One region of the Rhizobium binae genome, then DNA from elsewhere that is predicted to be linked to it. Evidence: predicted binding sites of a transcription regulator. Region 1 holds the regulator's gene; each other region holds the start of a gene.

What was found. The regulator LexA, encoded in region 1, represses DNA repair genes until DNA is damaged. The targets are predictions, from matches to a motif close to TGTTCNNNNTGTGTTCNG.
Region 2: the regulator LexA is predicted to act here: its motif matches at 1,667-1,684, upstream of J2J99_RS34075 (ImuA family protein).
Region 3: the regulator LexA is predicted to act here: its motif matches at 1,973-1,990, upstream of J2J99_RS02270 (DNA recombination protein RmuC).

What each region holds. Positions count from the first base shown of each region.
Region 1 covers NZ_CP071604.1:2,066,188-2,071,461, forward strand. The annotation lists gene J2J99_RS10085 (ComEC/Rec2 family competence protein) at 1-913, shown strand, start outside; gene lexA (transcriptional repressor LexA) at 894-1,613, opposite strand; gene J2J99_RS10095 (VOC family protein) at 1,810-2,706, shown strand; gene kdsA (3-deoxy-8-phosphooctulonate synthase) at 2,703-3,548, shown strand; gene eno (phosphopyruvate hydratase) at 3,690-4,964, shown strand; gene J2J99_RS10110 (FtsB family cell division protein) at 5,101-5,274, shown strand, end outside.
Region 2 covers NZ_CP071604.1:4,471,035-4,476,308, forward strand. The annotation lists gene J2J99_RS21780 (Y-family DNA polymerase) at 1-660, opposite strand, end outside; gene J2J99_RS34075 (ImuA family protein) at 701-1,645, opposite strand; gene J2J99_RS21785 (metallopeptidase family protein) at 1,809-2,246, shown strand; gene J2J99_RS21790 (DUF1737 domain-containing protein) at 2,369-2,575, opposite strand; gene J2J99_RS21795 (HpcH/HpaI aldolase/citrate lyase family protein) at 2,575-3,480, opposite strand; gene J2J99_RS21800 (hypothetical protein) at 3,594-3,827, shown strand; gene J2J99_RS21805 (VOC family protein) at 3,936-4,358, shown strand; gene leuD (3-isopropylmalate dehydratase small subunit) at 4,492-5,100, shown strand; gene J2J99_RS21815 (pyridoxal-phosphate dependent enzyme) at 5,262-5,274, opposite strand, start outside.
Region 3 covers NZ_CP071604.1:463,528-468,801, forward strand. The annotation lists gene J2J99_RS02265 (ribokinase) at 1-628, opposite strand, end outside; gene J2J99_RS02270 (DNA recombination protein RmuC) at 714-1,940, opposite strand; gene J2J99_RS02275 (methyl-accepting chemotaxis protein) at 2,146-3,642, shown strand; gene def (peptide deformylase) at 3,741-4,256, shown strand; gene fmt (methionyl-tRNA formyltransferase) at 4,369-5,274, shown strand, end outside.

The DNA.
Region 1 (5,274 bases):
CATCTCCTTCATCGTCATGCCGGCCGGGTTGCTGGCCATGTTGCTCATGCCGTTCGGTCTGGACGCTCCGCTCTGGACGGTGGTCGGCTTTGGCCTCGATCTGGTGATTGCAGTCGCCAAGACGGTGTCCGGCTGGGGTGGCGATATCGGTTTCGGCCGCTTGCCCGGCTGGTATTTCATCATGGCTGTGGCAGGCTTTCTGCTGCTGATGCTGCTCCGCACCCGGTTGCGCCATGCCGGCACATCGATCCTCGCTGTCGCAACGCTCATCCTGCTCACTCTGCCGGGGTCCCGGCCGCCGGATCTGGTGATTTCCGAAGATGGTGGTCTAGTCGCGCTCGTCGCGTCGACGGCAATGGCTTCTAACCGCGAAAACCCGCCGGACTTCATCTTCGACCAGTGGCAGAGAGCGCTGGTGTCGCCGACGCACCAGCCGCCGAAGATGCTGGATGGCCCTGCCATTCCGCCCCAGGGTGAGGACCGCCGCCTCAGGCTTTCCGGCGACCAGCAGAATGAAGCGAGGACGGCAATGGTGGCCGCAGCAGCTGGCGGTGAGGCAAATCGGTTTTCCTGCGTCAAGAAAGCCTGGTGCATAGCCAGGCTCGGCAATGGCCATGTCGTCGCGGTCATCGACAATGCCGCCTATCTCGGCCCGGCCTGCGACGCCGGCGAGATCGTCGTGACCGCGGTGCGCCTGCGTTTCGACCGTTGCCGCTCCGGTGCGACACTCTTCACCGGCGAGACGCTGCGCAGGACCGGTTCCATTGAATTGCGCTTTGTGCAGACGGGACTCGAGATCGCAACCGCATTCGATGCCTGGTCACGTCCATGGATGCGCCATCGCGCCTATGATTGGCGCAAAGGCGGTTTCGCCGAATCCGGCCCGTCTGCTGTCAGTGATAACGGCGAATGAGGCCGACCAGCTTGCCCTGCACCTTGACCCGGTCGGGCCCGAAGATACGAGTCTCATAAGCCGGGTTGGCGGCTTCGAGCGCGATCGAGGCACCCTTGCGGCGAAAGCGCTTCAGCGTCGCTTCCTCGTCGTCGACGAGCGCAACGACGATATCGCCGGGACTTGCGGTGCTGCCATTGCGGATGATCACCGTGTCGCCGTCGAAGATCCCGGCGTCGATCATCGAATCGCCCTTGACCTCCAGCGCGTAATGTTCGCCCGAACCGAGCATATCCGCGGGAACGACGATGTCGTGTGTATTGTTCTGGATTGCCGAGATCGGAACACCGGCGGCGATCCGGCCCATGACCGGCACGGAGACGGAGTTGCCGTTGTCGGCGATCGGCCTTGCGGCAGCGGGGGCGGCGACCGGCTGGGGCTTGCCGAGGCTGCCTTCGATAACACTCGGGGAAAACCCGCGGCGCGGCTGAAGGCTGGGGCTATAGGCCTCCGGCAGCTTGATCACCTCCAGCGCCCGGGCCCGGTTCGGTAGGCGGCGAATGAAACCGCGTTCCTCGAGCGCCGTGATCAAGCGATGAATGCCGGATTTCGAGGCGAGATCCAGGGCGTCCTTCATCTCGTCGAAAGAGGGAGGAACGCCGGATTCCTTCATGCGCTCATGAATGAAAAGGAGAAGCTCCTGTTGTTTGCGCGTGAGCATCGACGTCAGACCCCGTGATTGAAACAAATCCAGAACAGACACTATATGTTCCATATGTGTTCCGCAAGTAGCTAAATTTCCGTAAAAATTCACGCCAACTCGTCGAGATTTTTATTTTCATTTGCCGGATCGGCACACACGTCTTGCATTGGGGGTGGTGCTGTCGCACATCTCTTGGCGTGTCAGGAGGGATCTCATGATCGCACATTCCGCCAAGCCGCACCCGCTGGATCATGTCGTGCTGCCCGTCGTCAATATCGACCTGGCGCGCGAAAGGCTCGGCAAGCTCGGCTTCACCGTCGCCGCCGATGCGCGCCATCCGTTCGGAACGGAAAATGCCTGCGTCTTTTTCGCCGACAAGACCTACATCGAGCCGCTGGGGGTGGCGAGCGTCGAGGAAAGCGAGATAGCGGCCCGCCAGGGGAATGTCTTCATCGCCCGCAATCGCGCCTTCCGCTTCCGCTGCGGCGAGGAGGGACTTTCGGCGCTGGCCTTCCGCACCGAAGATGCCGGCCTCGATCATCGGCGATTCTTCGGCAACGGTGCGAGTGCCGGCGAGATGTTGCAGTTCAGCAGGCCGATACGGATGCCGGACGGTTCGGAAAGCGTCGGCAATTTCAAACTGGCCTTTTCAGGAGATCTGCGCGCGCCCGACTTCTTCCTATTCACCTGTCAGCGCATCAATGCCTTCCCCGCCGATCGCGCCGCGCTGGAGACACATGCCAACGGCGTGACCGGCATTTCCGAGATCGCGCTTTGTACGCCGGAGCCGGCTGCGTTTGCCGCCTTCGTCGGTCTTGCGGTCGGGCAAACGGCGGTGGAGAAAACTGGTTTCGGCATGAAGATCGCAGCCTCGAATGCCAAGATCAGCCTGATGACGCCGGAAGGGCTAGAGGCCTATTTCGAGCTTGCCGTTTCCGCCGCCGATCGTGGCCTGCGCGGCCAGGCAATCCTCTTCACCGTCACCGATCTTGCCGTGACAGAAGCGCATTTGGCTGCTAACGGAGTGACATATACACGCAAGAACAATCGCATTCTGGTGAAGCCCACGCCCGGGCAGGGCGCGCTTTTTGCCTTCGAGGAAACACGATGAGCACTGATACCAATTCCGAGGTCAAGATCGGCGAAGGCGAAGGCCAGGTCACCTTTTCCAATACCGGCCGCCTGTCGCTGATTGCCGGCCCCTGCCAGATGGAGAGCCGTGATCACGCGTTCATGGTCGCCGGCACGCTGAAGGAGCTCTGCGCAAAGCTCGGCATCGGCCTCGTCTACAAGAGTTCCTTCGACAAGGCGAACCGCACTTCGCTTTCGGCCGAGCGCGGCATCGGGCTTGAAAAAGGCATGGAGGTCTTCGCCGACCTGAAGAGGGAATTCGGCTTTCCCGTCCTGACCGACGTCCACACCGCCGAGCAATGCGCCGAGGTGGCGGAGGTGATCGACGTTCTGCAAATTCCCGCCTTCCTCTGCCGGCAGACGGACCTTCTGATCGCCGCCGCCCGGACCGGCCGCGTCGTCAACGTCAAGAAGGGGCAGTTCCTCGCCCCCTGGGATATGAAGAACGTCCTGAAGAAGCTCAATGCCAGCGGTAATCCGAACGTGCTGCTATGCGAGCGCGGCGCCTCCTTCGGCTACAATACGCTGGTTTCCGACATGCGCTCGCTGCCGATCATGGCGGCGATGGGCGCGCCCGTCATTTTCGATGCGACCCATTCCGTCGCCCAGCCGGGCGGGCAGGGCGAATCCTCGGGCGGTCAGCGCGAATTCGTCGAGACGCTGGCGCGCGCAGCCGTGGCGACAGGCATTGCCGGCGTGTTCCTCGAAACCCACCAAGACCCTGACAACGCACCGTCCGACGGCCCGAACATGGTCTATCTCAAGGACATGCCGCGGCTGCTTGAGAAATTACTTGCGTTTGATGCGGTCGCCAAGGCCTGACGTTCAACAGGTTGACATGATGGTGGTTTAGGCCACGTCGGAACGCCGGTTCGAAGGCTGGAAATTGCGGCTTTGTAATTTGCACGCCTTCGATTATGACAGGCTTCGAACGATTGATCACCCACCGAGCAGGAAGAACCCATGACTGCAATCACCGATATCATCGCCCGCGAGATTCTCGATAGCCGTGGCAACCCCACCGTCGAAGTCGATGTCTATCTCGAAGACGGCAGCATGGGCCGCGCGGCCGTTCCCTCGGGCGCTTCGACGGGCGCTCATGAGGCGGTCGAGCTGCGCGACGGCGGCAAGCGCTACCTCGGCAAGGGCGTCGAGAAGGCGGTCGAGGCGGCCAACACCGAGATCTTCGACGCTATCGGCGGTATCGACGCCGAAAACCAGATCCAGATCGACAACATCATGATCGAACTGGACGGAACGCCGAACAAGTCGCGTCTCGGCGCCAACGCCATTCTCGGCGTGTCGCTGGCCGTCGCTAAGGCGGCCGCCCAGGCCTCCGGCCTGCCGCTCTACCGTTATGTCGGCGGCGCTTCGGCCAGCCTGCTGCCGGTGCCGATGATGAACATAATCAACGGCGGCGCGCACGCCGACAATCCGATCGACTTCCAGGAATTCATGATCCTGCCGGTCGGCGCCGATACAATCGCCGAAGCCGTTCGCATGGGTTCGGAAGTCTTCCATACGCTGCGCAAGGAGCTTGCAGCCCAGGGCCACAACACCAATGTCGGTGACGAAGGCGGTTTCGCACCGGGCCTGAAGAGCGCTTCAGAGGCCCTCGACTTCATCGTCAAGTCGGTTGAGAAAGCCGGCTACAAACCGGGTGAGGACATCTACCTCGGCCTCGACTGCGCCTCGACGGAATTCTTCAAGGACGGCAAATACGTACTCGAAGGTGAAGGTCGCACGCTCGAATCGGGCGCCATGGCCGAATATCTGGCCGAGCTGGCCGCCAAGTACCCGATCATCTCGATCGAAGACGGTATGGCCGAAGACGACTGGGACGGCTGGAAGGCGTTGACCGATCTGGCCGGCAAGAACATTCAGCTCGTCGGCGACGATCTCTTCGTCACCAACTCCGCCCGTCTTCGCGACGGCATCCGCATGGGTGTCGCCAACTCGATCCTGGTCAAGGTCAACCAGATCGGCTCGCTGACGGAAACGCTCGATGCGGTCAATACGGCGCATAAGGCCGCCTACACCGCCGTCATGTCCCACCGCTCCGGCGAAACCGAGGATTCGACCATCGCCGATCTCGCGGTTGCCACCAACTGCGGCCAGATCAAGACCGGCTCGCTGTCGCGTTCCGACCGTCTCGCGAAGTACAACCAGCTGATCCGCATCGAGGAAGGCCTCGGGCCCCAGGCCCAGTATGCCGGCCGCTCGATCATCCGCGGCTGATCGAATTTGATGTCAATGGCTTAACCCGCGCCCTCCCGGCGCGGGTTTTTTATTGCCTGATTTTTACGGTCAACGAACGGTTAATCTCTGCGCATTATGCTGAACGAATTGGTAATGCGTTCAAGAGCATACGTGTATGTGGACAAGGCATCATAAAAAGAGAAAGCTTGGCCGCTTCGTCATTCCGGCCATGACGGTCGCCTTCCTTTCCTATTTCGGCTATCATTGCATCCATGGCGATTACGGCTTGCGGGCGACGGAGACGTTCGAGCGTCAGCGCGTCGCGCGCGAAAAAGAGCTTGCGGTTTTG
Region 2 (5,274 bases), 2.1 Mb from region 1:
GGTGACGGCAAGGATCTGTTCTTCCGTTCCGATCGGCTCGATCAGGCGGCTTTCGGCCGAAAGGCTGGCGACGGGACGACGGGGCGAAACCGCTTCCTCTTCATGTCCCAGCGCCTGGTCGAGACGCAGAAGCAATTCCGGCCCGAATCGGCGGGTCAGCGGCGCCCGCGGCGCATTGATGATGTCGCCGATATATTTCAGACCGAGCTTGTTCAGCGCATCAACGGTTTGCCCCTGCAGCCGCAAGGCCGCGACTGGCAAAGACATCAGCACTTGCTCCGTCTCCACGTCTTCGATCACGCCGCTTTGCCCGAAGCGCGACACGGCCCAGGAAAGTCCCGGTGACGATGAGATCGCCCCCCGCGCATCGATCCCCATATGAAAGAGCCGCGACAGAATATCCTTGAGAAGCGCCTTTTCGCCGCCGAAGAGATGCGTGCAGCCGGTAATGTCGAGAAACAGGCCGTCCCTGCCGTCAAAGGCCACCAAAGGCGTATACCGGTCGCACCAGTCGGCAATTGCCTCCAGCAGCCGGCGATCGGCGGCCGGATCCTCTTCCACCACATCGAGCGTCGGATACATGGCACGCGCTTCGGCCACGCCCTGTTCCTTCTTCAGCCCCAACCGCTCGGCCAATTCGTCCAGAGCCGTCAGCCGCATGGCATTGTTGAGCTTGCCCGAACAGACGATGGACGGCGCCTCAGGACGCCCTTTCGAACGCCAGGAGGGCCCCCATCGCCTGCGGGCGATACGATCGGTTGGCAGATGCGGGAAGCTGAGCGCCAGAATGCGCTGACTGTTCGCCTGGAGGACGAAGGAGGTTTGGTTCGGTGACGGAGAAAAATTCGCGTTCATGGGGATTCCACTCCAGGAGAAAGGAGAGCGGGGCCGGATTGCGGCTCTTCTCCAGCGTGAGACGGAAAATCGGATTACCGATACTGCCGGCAAGCTTCGATCCATCCGGCAACGGCCGCAGACCGGACGGTCCCGGTTCGACATGCAGGCGCAAGGCCGCACTGCTGGCCTCCTCCACTCCTGCCTGCCGCAGAAGAAAGAGCGGACGGCGGGCAGCATGCGCCCTGAGACTGAGCCTGCGGCTTTCGGTCAGGCCGAAATGCGCAGGGTTGCCCCGCACTTCGAAGATGACGGCCGAGAAAGCAGCACTTTCCACCGCCGCCTCCGCCAGCCAGAGCGCTTCGTCCAGCTTGCGCGGCGCGGCATGGAGAAATCGCTCAGGACACAACCCGAAATCCCGAAGCCCGGGAGCATAGGGACGGCCGGCCTCCAGCGTGCCGACTGCATCGCCGATCCAGAGCAACGGCATAAGCCTGCCGGCATCTGATTCCTGTTTCTGCAGCCGCGCGGCAACAGCCATCGCCAGCCCGCTTGCCGCGCCGGCATCGCGAGACAGCGCGGAGCGGAATTCGGTAATCCCGTCGAGGGGCAGGCCGCCTTCCAGCGCCCGATCGACAAACTCCACCCCAAACGGCAAGGGGGGCAGAATGCGTTCCTGGCGCGTCTTGCGTCCTTGCGCCAAGGCCTCCTGCTCCGCTGCCGCAAGTGCCGGCGCGGGCTTTCCTTCCAGTCTGGCGATGGTTTCGCGGAGCGCAAAAAGCCGCTCGCGCGCCAGGGCGTTCTGCGCCATGGCGTTTACTCCGATCCGTCTTGTTCCTGTTATGTTCTTATGGATTCCAGAGAGCGGAAGAAGAGTCAACAACCATTTTCTATGAATTTATTCCTGCCTTTGATTCCGCACTCGAAAATCGGCGATAAAGGTTCTATATGGGCCCGCAAAGGAAGGAATATTCATGGCCCGCATAGACCAGAGCGATGATTGGCGGGACCGCCATGCGCCGACGATCAGCACTTTCGAGTCGCTGGCCATGGAGGCCTACAGCCATCTTCCGGATGAATTCCGCCAGCTGACGACCAACCTCACGATCGAGATCGAGGATTTCCCCGATGACGACGTTTTCGAGGACATGGCGCTGGAAACCCCTTTCGATCTTCTCGGCCTTTTCGAGGGCAGGGGCATTTCCGAACGTTTCACGATGGAAACAGGCGAGATGCCGAATCGCATCCGCCTCTACCGGCGCCCTATCCTCGACTACTGGGCCGAGAACGACGAGACGCTCGGCGATATCATCACCCATGTCCTGATCCACGAGATCGGCCACCATTTCGGGCTGAGCGACGAGGACATGGAGCGGATCGAGGCCAGCGCCGAGGAAGCCACCGAGCGCTAATGCATGTCGCCCGGAAGTGTGCAACGGTTTCGGGATAAACGACATGCATGAAACAAAGAGCTGAAGCACCGCGCCTCGGCAGGACGCGCTAACGACGCTCCATCGCTTTCAATGAGCAGGACTCACTGCTCCGAGAGTTTCATATCCGGATCGTAATCCTTGCCTTCGACGGTCTTGACGACGGCTTGGCCGCACTGCATCGCGCCGGTTGCGGCATTGAAGGCATAGGTCGGCGACCCCTCCAGCGACCAGCCCTTGTTGAGGGCGGCAGTGACCTTGTGGCAGAACGAGGCGTCGTCGGGACCGGTCAGGAAGCGGTAGAGTTTCATCAGGCGGGCTTTCTTGCAGACATCAGGCGAGCTTTATGAACCACAGCCTCGGCCTGGACAAGGTGCAGCCGTTCGATCATTCGCCCGTTCGCATTGATGACGTTGAGACCCCTGGCGTCAGGCGCGGCAAAGGCTGATATGATCGCCTCAGCCTCCGCAATCTCTTCCAGGCTCGGCCCGAAATGCCGGTTGGCCACTGCGATCTGCGCGGGATGGATCAGCATCTTACCGGCAAAACCCATGGCGCGGCCCTGCCTGCATTCGGCATCGAAACCTTCGCCATCTTGGAAATCATTGAAGACGCTGTCGAGCGCATCGAACCCATAGGCCTTGACCGCCAGAATGACCTGCATCAGCCAGGGCACGAGATAGGTCCGCCCCGGCTGGGGAAGCACGCCCGTTTCCTTGCGCAGGTCGTTGAGCCCGACGACGAGGCAATCGAGCCTTGCACCCGGCGTGCGGCCGGATCCGGCGATCGCCCCGACATTCAGCACGCCGCGCGGCGTCTCGATCATCGCCCAAATGCGTAGGTCCTCCGGCGCATCCGCATCGGCAAGCAGATCGCTGACGTCAGTGACATCGCTAGGTTCGTCCACCTTCGGCAGCAGCACGGCATCGGGCAAAAGCGCCTTGACCAGATCGAGATCCGCTGCTCCGAATTCGGATGACAAAGAATTGATGCGGATGATCCTCTCCTTGCCCTCGAGCGGCGGCCCGGCAAAAAAGGCCCGCAGGTTTTCCCGCGCCTGACCCTTCTTCTCGGGCGAGACAGAATCCTCCAGGTCAAAAATAACCGCATCGCAATCAAGGGAACGGCTTTTTTCAAGCGCCCGCAGATTGACCGCGGGCACGCTCAGCACCGAGCGGCGCAGATGCAGGGAACGGAGAGGTGTGGTTCGGCTCATCAATCATTAGTGCCAAGCTTCGCAAAGCCCGGCAAGACAACAAAAAGCCATGCTTGCCTTGCAGAGAGAAAAAAGAAGGACCACATTCCTTTCTGTAGAAAGGTATCAAACCCATGCAGAACATTCGCTCCATCTTCTTCATGCTTGCCGGCGCCACTTTTTTTGTCGCCATGCTGCTTCTCACCTTTTCGGTGACGCTTGCTGTCGGCGGCATCCTGACCGTGCTCATGGTCGGCCGCGCCCTTTCGATGAAGATGAAGCCCGCCCCGGTCCGCGCCAAGGCAAACAACGGCCAACGCGAGATGCGCATCTGGAACGACGGTCGCGGCACGATCATCGATCTCTAAGCAGCTTCGCTCAAAAAAACCAACCGACATTGTCGCATCGTGCGTCCATGATACGTCTTTGAAGCAGCCAGGCATTCAGCCGGCGCTTGAACACGATGGAGGACGAACATGGATACGACGACGGAAAACAATCCGGTCAAGTTGCCGCCGGTCAAGAATGGTCTGCTGCCCTATCTGACGGTCGACGGCGCGGTGAAAGCCGCGGAATTCTACAAGAAGGCCTTCGGCGCCGAAGAGGCCCACCGGGTGCCGGTCGACGAGAGCGGCCGCACGATGCATATTCATCTCTACATTAACGGCAGCTCTCTTATGCTCGCCGATGCCTATCCCGAATACGGTCACCCCTTCAAAGGCCATGAAGGCTTCGCCATCCAGCTGGTCATCGACGACATCGATTTCTGGTGGGAGCGCGCGGTGGCGGCCGGCGCCGAAGTCGTCATGCCGATCGAGCTGATGTTCTGGGGCGACCGCTACGGCCAGCTTCGCGATCCGTTCGGCGTGCTCTGGGGCTTGAACGCGCCGAGCAAGTAACGGCCGCATTCAACGGGCGGACCGCGCGAAACGCCGCGTGGCCGCCACTTTCGAAAGATTCTCCTTCATTTCGGCGAAAAACTGGACTAGATGCAAATTCAGGAAAGTACGTTTGCTGAAATGGAGCATGGTCATGGATAAATTCGTGAAGCTAACGGGCGTTGCAGCGCCCTTGCCGGTCGTCAACATCGACACCGACATGATCATTCCGAAGGATTACCTGAAGACCATCAAGCGCACCGGCCTCGGCAAAGGCCTTTTCGCCGAAGCCCGTTACAACGAAGACGGCTCCGAAAATCCCGATTTCGTGCTGAACAAGCCGGCCTATCGCGATGCCAAGATCCTGGTCGCCGGCGACAATTTCGGCTGCGGCTCCTCGCGCGAACACGCTCCCTGGGCGCTGCTCGATTTCGGCATCCGCTGCGTGATCTCCACCAGCTTCGCCGACATTTTCTACAATAACTGCTTCAAGAACGGCATCCTGCCGATCAAGGTCAGCCAGGAAAACCTCGACAAGCTGATGGACGATGCCTCGCGCGGCTCCAATGCCATCCTGACCGTCGACCTTGAGAACCTCGAAATCACCGGTCCGGACGGCGGCTCGATCAAATTCGATCTCGACGAATTCAAGCGTCACTGCCTGCTGAACGGCCTCGACGATATCGGCCTGACCATGGAAAAGGGCAAGGCGATCGACGAATTCGAAAAGAAGAACGCCGCTTCGCACCCCTGGGCCGCCTGAGCCCGAACGAATGACGATCGATCAGGCCGGGCTTTCGCCCGGCTTTTTCTTTGCTCTAAAGTATGTCGCGCAAATGTGTGCAGCGGTTTTGCGGCAACGACATGCTACAAAGAACCTAAAGCGAAGGAGCCATTCTCAAAAGACGCGACGCGCTTTAGAGATCAGAGAAACCGC
Region 3 (5,274 bases), 1.6 Mb from region 1:
TTTCGGCATGCAGGCGGTGAAGTGCCGTCTCGCGCGCTTCGACGTCCATGCCGTCCTGTCCGGCGAGCCGCTCGAATTCGGTCTCATTGGCAATGACGATATCGGCCAGGCGCCCGAGACGCGGCGCGTCTGGAGTCAGCGGCGCCAGGTTGAGGATGCTGGTGACGCCCTTGGCGCGGGCGGCCGACAGCGCGCGTTCGACGGCGTCGACCGGCACTTCGAGCTGCAGCATCAGAATGTCGCCTTCGCTCATCTTGCCGACTGCCGCCTCGGCATCGGCTGCCGTTACCAGGCCGTTGGCCCCGGGGACCACGGCGATCATGTTCTCGCCATCGCCGCCGACGAGGATCAGCGCCGTGCCGGTGGGACCGTCGACATGTTTGACGAGGGAGAGGTCGGTTCCGGCATCATCGAGCAGGGCGAGCGCATCGGCGGCAAAACCATCCTTGCCGACGGCGCCGGCCATATGCACATAGCGGCCGGCGCGGCGGGCTGCCAGCGCCTGATTGGCGCCCTTGCCGCCGGCGGCCGTGGCAAAGCTATTGCCGGCCACCGTCTCGCCGGGCTTCGGCAGGCGGTCCGTCGTGGCGATGAGATCCATGTTGATGGACCCGAAAACTGTGATCATGAGGATGTCCCGTCCTTTGGAACATGCCGGCGACGTCATGCTCCAACTCCTATCTGAAATGCGGGGCAGACACTGCCCGAAGCGGTCACTCCTCGTCAACCACCCGAAGCTTGAGAAGACCGGTGCGGCTTTCCACCGATTTGGCCGGGGTCTCGTCGTCACGGGCCGGCCGGATATCGCCGCCCGCCTCGAATTCCAGCGCTTCGATCTTGGCGCCGCGCCTGGTGAGCTTGTCGGCTGACGTGACGACCATGTCGATATCCTTCTGCGCCATGGCGAAATGGCCCTGCAGCTTGCGCACCCGCTCGTCGAGACGGCCGAGATCGTCCATCAGCAGCGCCACCTCGCCCTGGATCAGATGCGCCTGCGCCTGCATGCGCTGGTCCTTCAGGACGGCCTGGATGACCTGGATCGACAGCATCAGCAGCGACGGCGAGACGATGACAATGCGCGCCCGGTGCGCCTTCTGCACCACCGGCTCGAAATTTTCGTGGAGCTCGGCAAAGATCGATTCGGACGGCACGAAGAGAAAGGCCGTATCCTGGGTTTCCCCCTGGATCAGATATTTCTCGGCAATGTCCCTTATATGGATCTCCATGTCACGGCGGAACTGCTGGCCGGCGAGCTTGGCGGCATCGGGGCTGCCGGCGGCGTCGCGGATGGCGTTCCACGCTTCGAGCGGGAATTTCGCGTCGATGACGAGCGGCGGCGCGCCATTCGGCATACGGATCGTGCAGTCCGGTCGCGAGCCGTTGGACAGCGTCTGCTGGAAGGCATAGGCGCCCATCGGCAGGCTGTCGGCGACGATCGTTTCCATGCGCGACTGGCCGAACGCGCCGCGCGTCTGCTTGTCGGAAAGGATGGCCTGCAGCCCGACGACGTCCTTGGCGAGCGTCTGGATATTGTTCTGCGCCGCGTCGATGACCGCCAGCCGCTCCTGTAGCCGTTGCAGGTTCTCATGCGTCGATTTGGTCTGCTCGGTGATCGTCGAGCTCATGCGCTGCGACATGCCGTCGAGGCGTTGGTTGATTGCCTGGTTGAGTTCGCTTTGCCGTGCGCCGAAGACTTCGGCCATCGCCGTGATGCGGCCCTGCATCTCCGCCTGGATCTTCAAAAGTTCGGCCATGCGCATCGCACTTTCCCTGGCGCGCAGATCCGCCTCCTCCGCCTGTTCTCGGCGAAGGCCGGCGGCGCGGAGAAAAAGGATGATCACCAGCAGGATGAGGGCTGCAAGAACGCCGCCGGTCAGCGCCAGCATGGCCGGGCTGATCGAGGCGACGGAAGCTGCGAGTGATTCGGACGTGACGGTCATGGCGCAACCATAACAGAAGACGCGGCAATATATAGATCAAACCGTGAACGAAAGCGGCGATCCTCAATATCTTCGCGGGCCGCCGCGCCTTGCTGGCCAACGCGCGAAAATCACGGCTGGATTTAACGATTGCTCAATCATATTCGCCAAAAGCTGTGGCGCAGAATTCCCTCCCGCGTCGTCGCGCCAACAAACAGAGACACCCATGACATCCCAGCAGACCGACAATGCGCTCAGACAGCGCCTCGATTTCATCGAACTGGACGAGACGGCGCGCAACTCGATGCGGGACCTGCGCCCTGTTATTGCCGAGCTGATCGGCGGCGCTCTCGATAAGTTCTATGCCAAGATCGCCAAGACCCCCGCGGTCTCGAGCTTCTTCACGGACAAGAACCATGTCGGCCATGCCAAGAAGCGGCAGCAGGATCATTGGGCCAATCTTGCAGGCGGTAGCTTCGACCAAAGCTATGTCGATGGCGTGACTGCGGTCGGTCGCACCCATGCCCGCATTGGACTGGAGCCGCGCTGGTATATCGGTGGCTATGCTCTCGTCATGTCCGAACTCGTCAAAGGCATCATGGAGAAGCAGTGGCCTTCGCTCTTCGCGCGCCAGCAGGGCAGGCAGTTGGCCGAGAAGCTGTCTGCCGTCATTAAGGCAGGCATGCTCGACATGGATTATTCCATCTCGGTCTATCTCGAGACGCTGGAAGCCAAACGCCGTGCGTTGGAAGAGGAGCGCGCCAAGACGCAATCCGACCAGGCCATCGCCCTGGAGCAACTGCGCCGCGGCCTGGAAGCACTGTCGAACGGCGATCTCGAAGCCACTCTACCCGCCGATCTGCCGGGTGATTTCAGGCAGATGGCCGAGGATTACAACCGCGCCGTCAGCGCCCTTCGCCAGTCTTTCGCATCCGTACGCGATACGTCGGGCCAGATCATGAGCGGCGCCGACGTCATTTCCAATGCGACCAACGACCTGTCGCTGCGCACCGCCCAGCAGGCGGCCGGCGTCGAAGAGAGCTCGGCGGCCCTGCAGCAGCTTTCCGTCAGCGTCGGCCAGACCGCCGCCAACGCCGAAAAGGCATCCGGCGCCGTGCGTGAGACGCAGCAGAAGGCGAAGAATTCAGGTGAACTCGTCACCAGCGCCGTCTCGGCGATGGCCGGCATCGAAAAATCCTCGACCGAAATTTCCAAGATCATCGGCGTCATCGACGAGATCGCCTTCCAGACCAATCTTCTGGCGCTGAATGCCGGCGTCGAGGCGGCGCGTGCCGGTGATGCCGGCAAGGGTTTTGCCGTCGTCGCCCAGGAAGTTCGCCAGCTCGCCCAGCGCACGGCCGAAGCCGCCAAGGAGATCAAGAACCTGATCTCGCAGAGCTCGATCCAGGTCAATGAGGGTGTGGGCATCGTCTCCAGCACCGGCGAGGCATTGAACGACATGATCAGCCGCATCGATATCATCAACCGCTTCGTCGCCGATATCGCCGCTGCCGCCCGCGATCAGGCAACCGGCGTCAACGAGGTCAGCGTGGCGATCCGCAGCATGGGCGAAATCACCCAGCAGAATTCCGGCATGGTCGAGCGCACCTCGGCAGAAACCCGCCGCCTCAAGGACGAGGTGGAAAGCCTGATCGCGCTGTTGCAGCGTTTCCGCGCTAGGCCGGACGGCCGTTCGGTCGCCGCTGCCCGCCGGGCGGCTTGACGCGAATATGGCAGAATTCCGGGCGGGGATGCAAAAAAGCGTCTTCCCCGCCCGCCGGATAATTCCATAGTGAGAAAAGATGGGTTATGGGAACGCCCATGACCATCAAGCCACTCATCATTCTTCCAGATCCCATTCTCCGCCAGCTGTCCAAGCCGATCGAGCGGGTCGACGCCGACCTGCAGCGCCTTGCCGACGACATGCTGGAAACCATGTATGACGCCCCCGGCATCGGCCTTGCCGCCATCCAGATCGGCGTGCCGCGCCGCATGCTGGTGATCGACGTGTCGCGCGAAGGCGAAGAAAAGCAGCCGCAGGTCTTCATCAATCCGGAGATCGTCAAATCCTCCGACGATCGCTCGGTCTATGAGGAAGGCTGCCTGTCGATTCCCGATTATTATGCCGAGGTTGAGCGTCCGGCGGTGGTCTCGGTCAAATATCTCGACCGCAACGGCAAGGAACAGACGGTGGAAGCCGACGGCCTGCTCGCCACCTGCCTGCAGCACGAGATCGACCATCTGAACGGCGTGCTGTTCATCGATCATATCTCGCGGCTGAAGCGCGAGATGGTGATCAAGAAGTTCACCAAGGCGGCCAAGTCCAAGGCACTCTGAGTGTTGCGTTGAAAATGCACCGGGGAGGCATCATGATATCATTGATGCCATGATGGAGGTTCAAGCTCGTAAACCGGTTTGAAGACGGCTGATCCTCAATTGGCGAGATAGAATGTCTCTTAGCATCATTTTCATGGGAACCCCGGAGTTCTCGGTTCCGACCCTCCGCCTGCTCGTCGACGCCGGCCACAGGATCGTCGCCGTCTATACGCAGCCGCCGCGGCCGGGCGGCCGGCGCGGGCTCGATCTGCAGAAATCGCCGGTGCATCAGGCGGCCGAACTGCTCGGTCTGCCGGTCTTCACGCCGGTCAATTTCAAGGATCCAGAGGAGCGCGAGAAGTTTGCCGCGTTCAAGGCCGATGTCGCCGTCGTCGTCGCCTACGGGCTGCTGCTGCCGGAGGCGGTTTTGAACGGCACCCGCGAGGGCTGCTATAACGGCCATGCCTCGCTGCTGCCGCGCTGGCGGGGTGCCGCGCCGATCCAGCGGGCGATCATGGCCGGCGATGCAAAGACCGGAATGATGGTGATGAAGATGGACAAGGGTCTCGATACCGGCGCCGTCGCGCTGAGCCGCGAAGTCGAGATCGGCCCGAACATGACGGCAGGCGAACTGCACGACCGACTGATGCAGGTCGGCGCCAAGGCGATGGCGGAAGCCATGGTGAAGCTTGAAATGAACGACCTGCCACTGACGCCGCAGCCGGAAGACGGCGTGCTTTATGCCGCCAAGATCGACAAGGCCGAGACGCGCATCGATTTCGCCAGGCAGGCGCTAGAAGTGCACAACCATATCCGCGGTTTGGCGCCGTTTCCGGGCGCCTGGTTCGAGCTTGAGATCGGCGGCAGGCCTGAACGGGTGAAGGTGCTGGGCTCAGAGCTGGCTGAGGGGCAGGGGGCGGCCGGACAGTTGCTGACCGACGATCTCGTCGTGGCCTGCGCCTCTGGCGCTGTGCGGCTGACGCGGCTGCAAAAGGCAGGCGGCAAGCCGCTCGCCGCGGCCGATTTCCTCAGGGGCACG